One region of the Rhizobium sp. A22-96 genome, then DNA from elsewhere that is predicted to be linked to it. Evidence: riboswitches for the same ligand, from Rfam matches in the RefSeq annotation. Region 1 holds a riboswitch; the other holds the start of a gene.
What was found. A riboswitch is a leader RNA that binds a small molecule or an ion and turns the genes downstream of it on or off. The one in region 1 is predicted to bind cobalamin.

Region 1 (7,550 bases):
GTTCTTATGCTTTTCGAGTTTTCGGATCAATGATCAAAGCTGGCGAATGATGTCGCGAAGCTGTTCGTTGCGGGCGCCGAGCAAGAGGACGTTACGGACGGCGATCTGCGGATCGTGCGTGTGGAACAGCACGCCGTTGCCGCGAATGTCGCGATTGATCGTCAGCTTCTTGTCTTCCGCCTCCTTGCCCGGATGGATGGCGACGGCGAAATACATCCGCGAATATTTCAGGCTGATATCCTCGAAGAAATTCTCTTCCTGGCCGATGCGGGCAAAGAAGTTCGCGATGTAGAAGGCCCAGTTCACCTCTTCATATCGAGCGAATTGCGTGCGCGCCGCTGTTACGTGGCAATAGCCGAGATGCGGCGTGTCCTTCAGCGTGTGATGAAAGATGAGCTTCGGAAAACGAATCGACTTATGAAAGCCGTTGAGCCGGTCATGGGTCATTTCCCCGGCATTCCGCAGCTTCTGCGCGGTCTGCTCGGCGACTTCCTGGTGGGTCATGTATCGCCGCTCTTCGGCAAGCCAATGCGGCCTGTCGCGGTTGATACGACCGGTGCGCAGGAATTCGCTATGCCCCGTTGTCGATACCGCCGGTATCGGTTCGGGGTCGGCGGGCTTCCCAGCGTCGAAATATCTGAGTTTGGCCATGCCGGGTCTCGCTATAGAGGTCTGGAGACTGCATGATAACTAGTCTTGCTTGAGCCGGGCTTAACGACGCCGGTTGCAAATCCCCAGGGAGGCCAAAACACATGCCCGGAATTACCGATCTTAAGCTGCTGCTTTCCGGCATGAAACCGAATCTCGTCGAGGGCGAGTTCGTCTATTGCACCGTTCCATCGTCGACATTGGCCGATCATATTCATCTGGAGCCGATCGGTTTTTTCCGGGAAGGGGAGGGCGTGACCCTGATCCTGCCGCTGGAGGCCGCGCGGCAGGCCGGGTTTCCGATTGCGCCCGCAATGCGCATGATCACGCTCGATGTCCATTCCTCGCTGGAGGCTATCGGCCTCACCGCGGCGTTCGCTACAGCCTTGGGAAATGCGGGCATCAGCGCCAATGTCGTCGCGGCCTATTACCACGATCATATCTTCGTTCCGGCTGCTGATGCTGACCGTGCAATGGCGGCGCTGCAGGCACTTTCGGCGTCGCAAGCGACCCCTTGATTATCGGAGATCAACCGCATTGTCGCAATCAGGATAAAGCGTCATCAAGAGGAGGCAAAATAGCGACGATCTCCATGTCTGCCGATAATCGATAAGAGATTGAATTGCCTTCCTATATTGCCCATCCCTACGACCGTCTTGCTGTTCCGTTTCATCTGTCGCCAATTTCGAAGCCGATGTCGCATTGTAGCGCAGCGGCTGACGGGGCCGAGAGTTATGATGTTATCAATCTCAAGGTGCCGTCTGCTAGGGAGACGGAGAATTGGGAAGCCGGTCAAAATCCGGCGCTGCCCCCGCAACGGTGGTGGAGTGAGGCATGGCGAATAAAGCCACTGGGTCGGCCGACCTGGGAAGGTGCCATGGGGTTCTGGAAACAGGGCCGCTCCAGAGCCCGGAAACCAGCCTTGGGGAAATTCGGTTTACTGACCGCGGCGGGCGGTCGGGACATTGCTTCAGGCCGCTCCCAAACGGCCTTGCATGTCCTTCGTCCGTTTCCCGGTAACGCGCAAGGATAGGCAAATGGATATCAGCAGCAATGTTTTGCGGCAATTGAAGAACCGCCGCGAGGGCTTCAGCCTCGAGCAGCCTTTCTATATCGATCAGGATTACTTCAAGCTCGATATGGAAATGATCTACTATCGCGACTGGCTGTTCATCGGCCATGACTGCGAAGTGCCGCGCGCGGGCAATTATTTCACCGTCCAGATCGGCGATTATCCTGTCGTCATCGTCCGTGGTCGCGATCAGGTCATCCGCGCCTTCCACAACAGCTGTCGCCATCGCGGCTCACGCGTCTGCACGACAGAGCGCGGCTCGTCGGCAAAGCTCGTCTGCCCCTATCACCAGTGGACCTACGAGCTGGACGGCTCGCTGCTGTTCGCCCGTCAGATGGCCGAGGACTTCGACAAGACCCAGTATTCGCTGAAGCCGGTCCATTGCGAAAGCGTCGGCGGCTACATCTTCATCTGTCTGGCAAAGAACGCTCCGGACTTCGCGCCCGTCCGCGCCACGATCGAGCCCTATATGGCGCCGCATCGCATGAGTGAGGCCAAGGTTGCCTTCCAGAGCACCATTATCGAAAAGGGCAACTGGAAGCTCGTTTGGGAAAACAATCGCGAGTGCTACCACTGCGCCGCCAACCATCCTGAACTCTGCCGCACGTTTTCGGAAGCACCGACGGTCAGCGGCGTGCAGGGGGCGATGAGCGATCCGGTGATCACCGCTCATTGGGAGCGCTGCGAAGCCGCCGGCCTGCCGAGCGAATTCAAGATCTCGCCTGATGGCCAGTTCCGCGCCGCCCGCATGCCGCTCATCGAAGGGGCCGAAAGCTACACCATGTCCGGCCAGAACGCCGTCAAGCGGCCGCTCTCGCCCGATGTGACGATCAACGGCATCGGCACCATGCTGCTGTTCCATTATCCGACGACATGGAACCACCTGCTTGGCGACCACGCGATTTCCTTCCGCGTCCTTCCGCTCAATGCCGAGGAGACCGCCGTCACCACCAAATGGCTGGTGCACAAGGATGCCGTCGAAGGCGTCGACTACGATCTCGAGGAACTGACCCACGTCTGGACCGAGACCAACGACCAGGATCGCCGCATCGTCGAGGAGAATGCTTTCGGCATTCACTCGCCGGCCTATGAGCCCGGTCCTTATTCGGAACTCCACGAGGGCGGCGTCATGCAGTTCGTCGAATGGTATTCGAATTTCATGATCAACCGGCTGCAGGGCGATCAGGCCAAGCTGTCGGCGGTTGCCTGAGTATGAACATGACCGTCTCCCTTAGCCATCGACACCTCGATCAGATGCAGCCCTGGAGCGACAGGCAGCATCTGCTCGAATGCCTCTCCGTCACGCCCGAAGCGCCCGATGTGATGACCTTCACATTCCGGTCCGACAAGGACAACTGGTTCCGCTATCTGCCGGGCCAGTTCGTGACGCTGGAGCTGCCGACGGCGCCGGAGCCGGTCATGCGCACCTATACGCTGTCCTCGACGCCATCGCGGCCCTTCTCGGTCGCGGTGACGGTCAAGGCGCAGAAGGACAGCATCGGCACGCGCTGGATGTTCGAGAACCTCAAGCCGGGCATGCGCATCAAGGCTTTCGGTCCTCTCGGCGATTTCACGCACGTCCGCCATCCCGGCGATAAATACCTCTTCGTCTCCGCCGGTTCCGGCGTGACGCCGATGATGGCCATGACCCGTTACATGGCCGACACCGCGCCATTGTCCGACATCACTTTCGTCAATTGCTCGCGCAGCCCGACCGACATCATCTTCCGCTCGGAGCTGGAATATCTCGCCCGCTTCATGCCGAACCTCAATCTCGGCCTGATCGTCGAGGGCTGTGGCCGCACCGATCTCTGGTCGGGGCTGAAGGGCCGCATCGACAAGGCCAAGATCGGCCTGCTGGCGCCTGATTTCATGGATCGCACGATCTTCTGCTGCGGCCCGGAAGTCTTCATGGATGCCGTCCGTTCCATGTTGGAAGCGCACGGCTTCGACATGAAGCGCTACCATCAGGAAAGCTTCCAGCCGGCAAATGCGGCGACGCCGCTTGCTGAAGTTACCGACGATGCCTCGACGGACGCTGCGACCACGATCCGCTTCACCATGGCCGGCAAGGACGTGGTTTGTGCGGCCGGGCAAACCGTGCTTCAGGCCGCGCGCGGCGCCGGCGTGCGGATCGGCGCTGCCTGCGAATCGGGCCTCTGCGGCACCTGTCGTGTCATGAAGCTTTCGGGCGAGGTCGAGATGAGCCACAATGGCGGCATCCTCGATGACGAGATCGAGGAAGGCTATATCCTGGCCTGCTGCTCGCGCCCGAAGACGGATGTTCAGGTCGAAGCCTAATAATCCTGGTAATTCAGTTCATTGATCTCCACCGGCTCGGGTCGGCGGGTAGCAGCCGTGACGACCGGATCGACCATCAGCGAGACAAGCGTCTGTAGCGGCCCGTTGCACAGCGGTCCCTGGGCGATCGTCAGGTCGGGGGCAGGCAGTGGTTTGGCGGGCAGCAAATCGCCCTGCGGCCAGATCTTGGCGAGTTGCACGCTGGTCATCGGCACAACATTGACGTCGATGTCCGTCAGCGTGCCCGGAACGCGGTAGGGGCAGCTCTTGTCGGAACAATTGTCCGATGAGGCAAACTGCCAGATGGCGTAATTATCCCAGTTGCCGAGCGGGAAGGTGCCCTTCAGATCCGGCTTGTAGCGCGCGTACCAGAGCGGCAGCCGCGACAGCAGCGGATAGATATCGCGGTGATCGGCGATATAGCGCGCGGTGTTGTGATTGACGTAGAGGATCGGATAACGTCCGGTCCTGACCTTGATGTGTGCGACAAAGACCTGCGCATCATCAAGCGACATGAAACGCGTGGGATCCATGCCGTCAATGTCGAGCACCATCAGCTCGTCCGGCTGTGGATCGGCATAATCGAGAAAATGATTGGCCTGATCGATCGGATTGCCCGGTCGCCCCAGATGATAGGCGCCCCATAACAGGCCATTCGTCTTCGCCAGCATCCGGCGGGTCTGATAGAGTTCGCGCGTGACGGCATATTTGCGCCACATGGTCTTGCAGTGGGCGAAGGTGTCACCGGCATGGTCGCCGGTACAACTGAAGCTCTCGGGCAGGCCGTCGGAGGCCTTGGAGATGAAGGCGGCGATCCGCTTGTCCTGCAGGAACGCAGTCCAGTCGATGGTATTCAGTTCATAGGCATCGACGATGAGGGCATTTTGGGGGTCCGTCCAAGGCTGGTTTTCGCCGGCCGAAGGCTTCGTGGCCGGCCCCAACAGGGCCAGTACGGTCAGGAAGCTGCAAATCAGGCTGTGGCTGTGCCGGGACCCTTTCATGAAATAATAGTAAGGATTGCTGGTTAATCTTGGGTTAAGGATCGGTTCACTATACATTCATCGTGGAGCCCTCGCATAACTCCTTAAATTGGTAGGGATTTAAGGAACAGAATAAGGTGTTGCCGCGTTTCTTGTTGTCTATTCGGACATGCTGCGAAGCAGGGCGCTTAATCCTGCGAAAGAAGCATGCCCGACATCAAACGCTATACGCTTGAGCACAAGACAAACCAGCGAATGGAGATAAGAATGCTTGGTTTCCGTGCGAGAATTGCGACCATCGCTATTTCGGCCGCTGTCACCCTGACGAGCTTCACGCCGTCCTTTGCCATTCAGATGCCTGCTGCGCCGATCGCACCTGTGGAGAAATCCACGCTTGGCAATGTCGAGCAGGTTCAATGGCGGGGCTATCACGGCGGCTATTATCGCCGCGGCTGGTATGGCGGCTATCGCGGCTATTCGGGTTATCGCCATGGCTATCGTTACCATGATGGCTACTGGTTCCCGCTGGCCGCCTTCGGTGCCGGCGCGCTCATCGGCGGGGCGATTGCCAGCCAGCCTCGCTACTATGCGGCCCCGCCTCCGTCCGGCGGCATCAATCCGCGCCACGTCGAATGGTGCTCGGATCGTTATCGCTCCTATCGGGCTTACGACAACACGTTCCAGCCCAACCAGGGCCCGCGCCGTCAGTGCTACTCGCCCTATTATTGAGCGACACGCCAAAAATCATCGACACAGCCGCCCGTTATCCGGGCGGCTTTTTTGTGCCGGCGTCAGAGAATGTTGACCCGCTTGAGCAGCCACCATGCCAGCAGCATGGATGCGATAATAAAGCCGATCGCGTATCCCGTACCGCTTGAGCCGCCCGAAAGGGGCAGGCTCGATGTATTCATGCCGAAGAAGCCGGTCACCAGCGTCGGCGGCAGCAGGAACGCCGTCATGATCGAGAGGATGTAGAGATGGCGATTGATCTCGGAGGCAAGCTTCGAGTCGATTTCTTCATGCAGCAGCCTGGCGCGCTCCTGCAGCGCGTAGACATCGTGTTCGACTGCTTCGAGGCGTCCCGTCAGACGTCCCGCAATGTCCTCGAAACCAAGCGGCATTTCCTCGTCGTCTGAGGCGGCCGCATGCCGCATCAGGGAGAGGACGGTTCGCAGATGGCGGTGCAGCCGCACGATCGTCCGTCGAATGGGCGGAAGCTGCGTGCGCTCGTCACGCGAGCTATTGCCGTGGATGAAATCCTCGATGCCGTTCAGCTCTTCGCTGATCTCGATGACGACGGAGATCAGGGTGCGCTGGAACTCGACAACCAGCGCTTCGAAAATATCCACAGGGCATGAAAACCGTGCGGCATTCTTTTCGATCAGCACGCGTCCCCGGTCCACGCTGCGAAGCGGCTGCAGCCGGCTGGTGATGAGCACGCGGTCAGTCACCGCAAAATGCAGCCAGCCGATATCATGGGTGTTGTGGGCGAAATCGCGCTGGAAATCGACAAGGGTGCCGAAAAGCATCTGGTCGTCGACTGTGATCGTCGCGTGGGTCTCGTGCGTCGTCAGCGCTATGCGCGCCGCTTCGTTCAGCCCCGGCGCGTCCTCCAGGAAGGCCGGAACGCGGGCGTCGACGAGATTGAGATGCAGCCAGAGGAAGCCGTCTCCGTCAAAGAGCGTGGCTCGATCCGCATCGTCGGGGAGCCGCTCCGCCTTGTCCGCGCCTGGACGAAGACGATAGGCCCAGACAAAGCCGGGTATGGTGGTGGCTGACGTTATCGTGTTCATGGCCGCATCATTCGCTTTGTCAGAACAGTTGCCTTAGTCTTCGTTCATGACGATTGTTTATGCAAGGCTGCATGACGGTGGAATAATCGCACATGCCGGCGCCGTTATTGACGACGTGTGGCGCGCGTGACGCGAACTGCCGTTCCGGTTCACGATTGAGTGGAAATCGCCCTGCGGAATGTCTCAGTGAAAATTGACGTTTACGTAAAAATAAACTAGCTCTATCCACATAGGGCCGATGATCCGGGTGAGGCGGGTAATCGGCGGCACCGACGCGGAGGAAATCACCATGTACAAAGCGCCTGTCGAGGAAATCGCATTCACGCTGAAATACGTCGCCGGCATGGATCGGGCGATGGAGGAGGGCATTCTCGGCGATCTCAGCGCCGATGTCCTCGATGCTATTCTATCGGAGGCCGGGCGTTTTGCCGGCGATGAGATGGAGCCACTTGCCGAAAATGGCGACCGGCAGGGCGCGAAGCTGGTCGACGGCAAGGTGGTTCTTCCCGACGGATGGGAAAAGCTCTATCGCGACTGGATCGCCGGCGGCTGGAACGGGCTGACCGCACCGGAGGAATTCGGCGGGCAGGGCCTGCCGCATATGCTCAATATCGCGACGCTGGAAATGTGGAATTCCGCTTCGATGGCCTTTGGTCTCGCCCCGACGCTGACGATGGGCGCGGTCGAGGCGCTGAACGCCCACGGCAGCAATGACCTCAAGAAGAAATATCTGGCAAAGCTCATCTCCGGCGAATG
Region 2 (7,550 bases), on a different contig from region 1:
GCTTGGCCCAGTCGCCGTCGAAGATCACGAGGCGCCCGCCGGGCTTGAGTAGCCGAAGCCATTCCCTGAAGGTCTCTTCCGGCTGCGTCAGCGTCCAGACGAGATGCCGGCAGACGATCGCATCGTAGGCCGCATCCGGCTCCATAGTCTGTTCGGCATCGGCCAGCAGAAATCGAAGACGCGGCTTGCCTGCATGCTTCTTGCGCGCGACGGCCAGCATCGCTTCGGAAAAATCCAGCGCCGTCACCTCGTGACCGAGATCATGGATCAGCCGCGTCACCTCACCGGTGCCGCAGGCAAGCTCCAGAACACGCTTTGGCTGGGAGCCAAGCGCTGCGCGGATCGGCTTCTGCCAGGCGTCTGCCTCGGGGCCGGGTGCTATCCTGTGGCCGAAAGCAAGATCGAAGGTCTCCGACCGTTTCGACCAATAGTCCCTGATTTCTTCCTTGAGGTGGAAATTGGCACCGTCCATCAGATCAGCCCGCCATATATTGAATGTTGCAGCGGCCGTGGACGGCGGACTTCTGGACATGGGCGCGTACGCCGAAGACCCGCTCGATCAGCTCCTGCGTCAAGACTTCCTCCGGCGGTCCGGCAGCCACCACCTCACCCTTCTGCAGCACGGCGAGACTGTCGCAGAACATCGCCGCCAGATTGAGATCGTGCAACGCGACGATGGAGGTCACGTCGAGCTTGGAAACCAGGCCCAGAATGTCGAGCTGATGCTGGATATCGAGATGGTTCGTCGGCTCATCGAGCAGCAATTCGCTCGGGGTCTGTGCCAGCGCCCTGGCAATATGAACACGCTGCCGCTCGCCGCCGGACAGGGTCTGCCACAACTGCCCGGCTCGATCCCTCATGCCGACGCGGGCAAGCGCATCGAAGACCGCAATATCGTCGCCGGCGCTCCAGGAGGAAAGCGGGCCGCGATGCGGTGTACGCCCAAGACGAACGACATCGATGACGGTCACCTGCATGTCCGTGGTCGCCTGCTGCTCCACCAGCGCGACACGGCGGGCGATATCGCCACGAGAAATGGAGGCAATATCATCGCCACCGAGGCGGATGACGCCGCTCTTCACCTTCCGGAGCCGGCAGATCAGCCGCAGAAGGCTGGACTTGCCGGAACCGTTCGGCCCGAGGAGGCCGAGCACCTTTCCCTTTTCCACTGTCAGGCTGATGCCGTTGACGATCAGCGTGTTGCCGGCGGCAAAAGTCACCTTATCGACCGCGATGCTCATGCCGTCCTCCGGGCGCGATAGAGAATGATGGCGAAGGCCGGAGCGCCGAACAACGCGGTCACCACCCCGATCGGCAGGATCTGCTGGGGAATGATGATCCTCGAGACGATATCGGCGCCGACCATGAAGATCGCTCCGCCGAGTGCCGACGCCGGCAATAAGCGATCGTGATTGGGGCCGACCATGAAACGGGCCGCATGCGGAATGACGAGCCCGACGAAGCCGATCGAACCGACAATGCTGACCACCGCCGCCGTCATGAATGCCGTCGTTCCGAGCAGCACGATCTGCGCGCGGCGCACCGCTATGCCGAGCGAGGCCGCGGCATCGGTTCCAAAGACGAATGCGTCGAGCACGCGGACATGCGCCATGCAGATGATAAAGCCGATAATGGCGATCGGTCCGGACAAATAGACATCCGGCCAACGCACACCGCTCATGGAGCCGAGCAGCCAGAACATGACGCCCCTCGCCTGCTCGGCATTGGCCGATGTGGTGACGATATAGGAGGTCAGTGCATTGAAGAGCTGCGAGCCGGCGACGCCACAGAGAATGATGCGCTCGCTGGTGCCGCCGACACCGGCTGCCAGCAGGCCGACAAACAGAAATGCCACAACCGCACCAATGAAGGCGCCGCTGGAAAGAGTGAGGATTCCGTAGCCGAGCCCGAGGATCATGATGCAGACGGCACCCGTGGAGGCACCCGCCGAAATGCCGAGCACATAGGGTTCTGCAAGCGGATTGCGCAACAACGCCTGCAGGATCACGCCACTTAAGGCCAGCGATGCACCGGTGCTTGCGGCAACGAGCGCCCGGCTCAGGCGATAGTCCCAGACGATGCCCTGATGAATCCGGCTAAGCTCGAAATCCGTTCCGAGCAGCCGGTTCGCAACTGCCTTGGCGGTCGTCGACAACGGGATCGAAATCTCGCCGATCGAGACCGCAAGGCTGATCATGAATGCCAGAAACACCAGCGCAGCCACGGTGAGCGCCAAGAGCGCCCACCTTTCTCGCCGTTCTGCAATCAGGCGCATTCTACTCTGCCAGGCCGAAGGACTTGATGCCCTTGGCCAGCGTCTCGATGCCATCGATGGTGCGGATGGTCGGGTTCATCGACTGCGCATCCATCATGACGAAATGCTTGTTCTTGACCGCATCGAGCTGGCTGGTGACCGGATCCTTCTGCAGGAAGTCAAGCTTGACCTTCGGGTCATCGGCGGCGTAGCGGCGGCGATCCATCGTCGCGATGACGATGACGGCGGGATTTGCCTGCGCGATCGTTTCCCATCCCACAAGCGGCCATTCCTCCTCGGTCGTCACGACATTCTTCGCGCCGATCGTCTTCAGAATATAGGCCGGCGCGCTATTCTTGCCGGCGATATAGGCGTCACCGTTCACTTCCTTGCTGGAAAACCAGAACACGATCGGCAGGTTCTTCGCCTGCGCAGCGGAGATCGAAGCGACGGCATCGGCCTCGCGCTTCTTCAGCTGCGCGACCAGCGCATCGCCGCGATCTTTAACGTCGAAGATCTCAGCGAGTTCATCGATCTCCTGATAGATCAGGCCCATCGTGAACAGCTCCTTGCGCACGCCGTCACCGCCTTCGGCATTGATCTTGGCGACGCAGTCGGTCGGCGCGATATAGGTGTTGATGCCGAGTTCGGAAAACTGCTCGCGCTTGCCGACCGCGCCTTGCGCGCCGATATGCCACTCGAATTCAGCGCCGACAAAATCCGGTTCCTTGCCGACCACGGACTCAAAGCTCGGATCATTGTCGGCCAGACGCGGGATCTTGGCATTGGCTTCGGCATATTGCGGCAAGACCGGGCCGACCCATACGGCCGTTCCCGCAATCTTGTCGGCAAGGCCGAGTGACAGCAGGATCTCGGTCATGCCCTGGCCGATGGAGACGATCTTGGTCGGAGCCTTCTGAAAGGTGACCTGTTGGCCGCAATTGTTGATGGTCAGCGGATATTGCGTCGACGCGAAGGCGGACGCAGCAAACCCGCTAAGCCCAAGTGCAAATGTAATGGTCGTCAAAAATTGGCGCATGAAAGGTCTCGATGAGAATGGAAAATCTGGCAGCCTCGGCGCAATAGCGCTCAGACAGACCGCCGCCGGTTGCAAAGACCGCAATCAAGGCCGAAAAACGCCTGGTAGTATCGAAGGCTCAGGTCAATCATTCTCTGTCCTTTCCAGGCATCCCCGCCCGGTTGATTGGATCGTGATCGACGGCAGGTCTCCTGGCTCGCGAATGTCTGACGATCATCTGCCTTCCCGCGATTTGTGTTCGCAGTGGCATGGCCCTGAAGCCACCTGAGGTGGCCAGCAGGCTGGTCGCACCCGGGATGATCGGCAATCCGCTTACAGTTGCGGGGGCAGCCACGGTCTAGGTCCCTTTTGGGTCGTCCTCACCGTGTTCCCTATTAATCCCCTCGAAGCCTTCCTCGGGGAACCGTCGCATCCAGTTACGCCGGACTGCCGTCCGCCGTCAAGCAGGACACTCGAGAACCAATGGATGTTAGAAAAATCGCAAAAGCAGCCCGACGATTGCCTAAACCGGCGAGCTATCAAAGGCAGCTCTACGCCGTTTCAGCCAGCTCGACGCGATTTCGCCCGCTTGCCTTTGCGCGATAGAGCGCCTTGTCGGCTGCTTCGAGCACATGCTTGAAGTCGGCCGATGGTTCATGAGAACAGGCAATGCCGATGCTGACAGTGACGTGGATCGTCTCCTGCTCGAACATCAGGACCGTCGTCTCGATGTCGTTGCGGATTTTCTCGGCAAGGTTTCCGGCCGCCCTCATGTCGGTGTTCGGCAACAGCACGACGATCTCCTCGCCGCCGTAGCGGGCGGCGATGTCGGTCTTGCGTACAGTCTGCCGGATCACATCCGCCAGCCGTGCAAGGACCGTATCGCCGAAGGAATGACCCCAGTTGTCGTTGATCTTCTTGAAGTGATCGATATCGAGCATGATGATCGAAAAGGGAATCCGCCTCGTTCCGGCTTCCTTGCTGCAACGATCGCCTTCCCGCTGCAAAACGCGGCGATTTGGCAGCTTGGTCAGTGGATCGAGGCTGGCCTCGTTCTCAAGCGCGCGCTGGATGCCAATGCGGTAGCGTTCGCGCTCGAGTAAATCCGACAGCAGCACGACGCCGAGGATATTGACGATCGTGACCGGAAGTGTCGCCGAAAGGAGAAGCTCACGCGCGACCGGCCATGGCAGCAAGACGAGAACGACAAGCGAAGTCATCGTCGCCAGGCCGAACAGGGCTGAGCGCTTCCACCCAGTGCCGATCCACTGCCGCGGCACGAGCGTTAGAAGATACCCGACGATCGCAACGATCAGAATGCCCGCGACACCGCCAGCGGCTCCCATGCCGCCGACCAGGAAGCGAAACACACCCATCATGACAGCCGCAACCACCGTCCCAACCACACCACCATAGATCGGCGTCAGAACGAGCAGGATCGAACGGCCATCCTGGAAGATGCCGGGCATCCATTGGATTGGGTCGCTCATCGACAGGATACCACCCAGGCCAAAGAGCAAGCCGACGGCAACGGATTTCAAAACGCCGCGCTCGATCGTCCGGATGACCCAAGAATAGGCGTAGACAATAATGGCCACCTGACCCAGGACGCGTACCAGGGAAGGCAAATGCGTTTGAATTTCCATCACCATCCCAAATCCTCGCGCGGAGCCGCAGCGAATGGCACGCACTGGTCATAGTCGAAGTCAGACCGGAATATCACGCAATCGCTTCGAGATGGTTTATGAAATCTCATATCCTTCGAAGAAGCCGCTCTATCGTTCGAATGTGAGCCGGAGATAACTAGCATCGCGATAGCCGATCTTTTGACGTGATACGTGTCCGCATTGCGACAGTCGGGCTTGCGATCTGCAGCGCTCGAGGTCACAAATTGTGCGGAAGACGAAGTTGAACGGATAGCTTCAGTGAGAACTTATCTGGAGCTTCCCGCTGAATGGTCAAGCATGGCTATCCCAGCGCTCTTTTAGGAAAAGGCCAGACCGCGGCGACCGGCCGCGTCGGTCCAGCATAGTTTGCGCGCACACTGCGATCGCAGATTGCATATCCCCAGTTGACCAGCCTCTCGGAAATCTCGTCACCAAGATTGCTGAGCCGGGTGGGCGTGGCGGCAAGGGAAGACGCGGCGGCCGATGAACAAGGCAACGCCCCTTCAGGCACAAGTTTCGCGGGATCAGTATCGATACCCCAATAGGCACCGAAGCGGGCATAGGCTTGCGCCGTCACCAAGGCCGTCTCATCGGCAAACGCATCACTGGCCTTGAAACGGCCGATCAGATCGCGTCGGCGAAGCGCCCTTACCTGGTTGTCGGTTACATCCAGAATCCGGCGAAGCTGACTGACCCAGTTGCGGCAAAGCCTGGGATTTCGGCTGAAGGGCGCGCCACCATCGCTGACGAAGAGGGTGGCGAAGCGCTTCACCAGCGGCTCAACGCCGTGATTGTCGTAGACGCCGCCGTCCGTCAACATGACGGTCCTGCGAAAATCCCCGATCGACGGCACCGGTCGGCGCGGCGCAGTCGGCCAATCCTGGAAACTGCCATCCGCGAAGTTGAAAACCATGGGCGACAGAAAGGGTGGAAACGCCGAAGAGGAGGCGACCGCTCTGGCCAGCGGAAAATCCGGCTGGTCGAGCCGTCCGACAATATAGTCGCCGGCATAGGCCTTGCAGAAACGCCAAAGCACCCCGGTCTGCAGGTTCGTCGCGCAGAATACGAATTGCGGCTGATCGGGGAGATCCTGAAGGCTGCGACCGCGAAACAGGTGCTTGTCGTAGGATTTCTCGACCTGTTTTGCCGCGGACGTGCCAGGCAAAAGCCCGATAATCGCATCGATGACATCGATCCGCGAGCGGGCAAAATCCAGCATGGGACCGACAAAGACATCATTCAAATTGCCAAAATCGGCCTTCACCAAGTCCGGCCACACGCAGGCAAGCCAGCCTGTGGCGATAGAGCCGCCCGAAACGCTGGAGATGCGTTTTGCCTGTTGCAACAGCCCAAGCTCTGCCAGCCGAATGAAGGCGCCGACGTGAAACAGCATCGCGCGAAAGCCGCCGCCCGAAGCCGCAATGCCGATCCCAGCCTCGAAGCTGTTGCCGTCCCACCGGAAATCGGCTGCGTCAACAGCTTCCCCCTCAGTGGAAAGGGGTATCGCATCGATATCGTTCATGGATCACACCCTTAGTCGGCACCGGCGATCGTTGTTGATGGCATCGCTTCGCCTTCAATGCGAGAAGAGGAGACGATCCTTCGCATCCTGGGAGCCAGCTGCATAAAAACGCCGAAACCAGGCATCCTGCCCGGCGGCCGGCGGCCGTGCCAACGTCAAACTGTTGGGCGCACCAGCACTCTGCATCGCCGCGCGGAAATGAAGGTGATCAAAGATTCGCAGTGCTTCGATGGCATAGGATGTCGCTACCCGCTGGTCCTCGATCATCACGAGATTGTCGCCATTATTTGTTTCGCCACTGGGGGACAGGTTGGACGATCCTGTAAAGACCTTGGCCGTTGGCAGGTTGAAGTCAGTGACGACGAACTTGTCGTGCTGATGGATGCCGCTGCCGCCGCTCCATTCAGTCTTGAAGGGTTCCGGCGCATGGCTTGCCAGATAGTTGAAATCCACCAGGCCGACGGAGCCGTCGGGCTTGCGGATTTCAAGCCCACCCTCCTTGTCGGAAATGCCGTAGCTGAACACATCCTTGCCCATCAGCCGATCAACCGCCTGACGCACCGGGCCTGAGCGAATCTGATTGAGGAAGGCGATGGCATAGAAGACCGAGGAGGAAGCCTGATCGATGGCTGCCCCGACGGGACTGAGCGACAGATCGCTTGATTTGTGCGGCGAGAAGCAGAAATGCGCGGCCGGCATGCCGGCTGCCTGAACCAGGTTCCACTTGCTGCTGAGACTATCCTGCTGGAACGCATCCAGCCCCTGAAAGGCCAGTTCGAAAGCACGGCCGAACAATCCGGCCGCATCGCTGGAGTGAAACACCAGCGCATTGTTTGCCTGAATGTAGAGGCCGCGATAACTGAAATTGGTGGAACCGAACAGCACCTTGATCGGCTGGTCGCCGCGCTTGACGATGAAGACCTTGTTGTGCTGCAGGGTCTTGAAATGCATCCGCTTTACGGCATCGGACCCGGCCGAGACGGCAAGGCGCGCTGCCGCCTGAGATTCCGCGCTGCCGGCCGGCTTGTGCGATCCCGAATTGTCGATGATGGCGCGAACACGCTTGCCGCAGCTTTCCAACTTGGCAAC

Region 2: it holds a riboswitch for cobalamin, as region 1 does, so the genes downstream of both, ACQZ6F_RS06270 (ABC transporter substrate-binding protein) here and ACQZ6F_RS13105 (aromatic ring-hydroxylating oxygenase subunit alpha) in region 1, are expected to answer to the same signal.

What each region holds. Positions count from the first base shown of each region.
Region 1 covers NZ_JBNWDQ010000003.1:80,329-87,878, forward strand. The annotation lists gene ACQZ6F_RS13095 (DUF6656 family protein) at 34-651, opposite strand; gene ACQZ6F_RS13100 (ACT domain-containing protein) at 753-1,166, shown strand; cobalamin riboswitch at 1,384-1,587, shown strand; gene ACQZ6F_RS13105 (aromatic ring-hydroxylating oxygenase subunit alpha) at 1,686-2,930, shown strand; gene ACQZ6F_RS13110 (FAD-binding oxidoreductase) at 2,933-4,021, shown strand; gene ACQZ6F_RS13115 (glycoside hydrolase family 25 protein) at 4,018-5,022, opposite strand; gene ACQZ6F_RS13120 (BA14K family protein) at 5,269-5,730, shown strand; gene ACQZ6F_RS13125 (CorA family divalent cation transporter) at 5,793-6,794, opposite strand; gene ACQZ6F_RS13130 (acyl-CoA dehydrogenase) at 7,084-7,550, shown strand, end outside.
Region 2 covers NZ_JBNWDQ010000001.1:1,395,630-1,403,179, reverse strand. The annotation lists gene ACQZ6F_RS06285 (class I SAM-dependent methyltransferase) at 1-472, opposite strand, end outside; gene ACQZ6F_RS06280 (ABC transporter ATP-binding protein) at 477-1,241, opposite strand; gene ACQZ6F_RS06275 (FecCD family ABC transporter permease) at 1,238-2,275, opposite strand; gene ACQZ6F_RS06270 (ABC transporter substrate-binding protein) at 2,277-3,293, opposite strand; cobalamin riboswitch at 3,458-3,716, opposite strand; gene ACQZ6F_RS06265 (GGDEF domain-containing protein) at 3,824-4,918, opposite strand; gene ACQZ6F_RS06260 (patatin-like phospholipase family protein) at 5,241-6,461, opposite strand; gene ACQZ6F_RS06255 (phospholipase D-like domain-containing protein) at 6,516-7,550, opposite strand, start outside.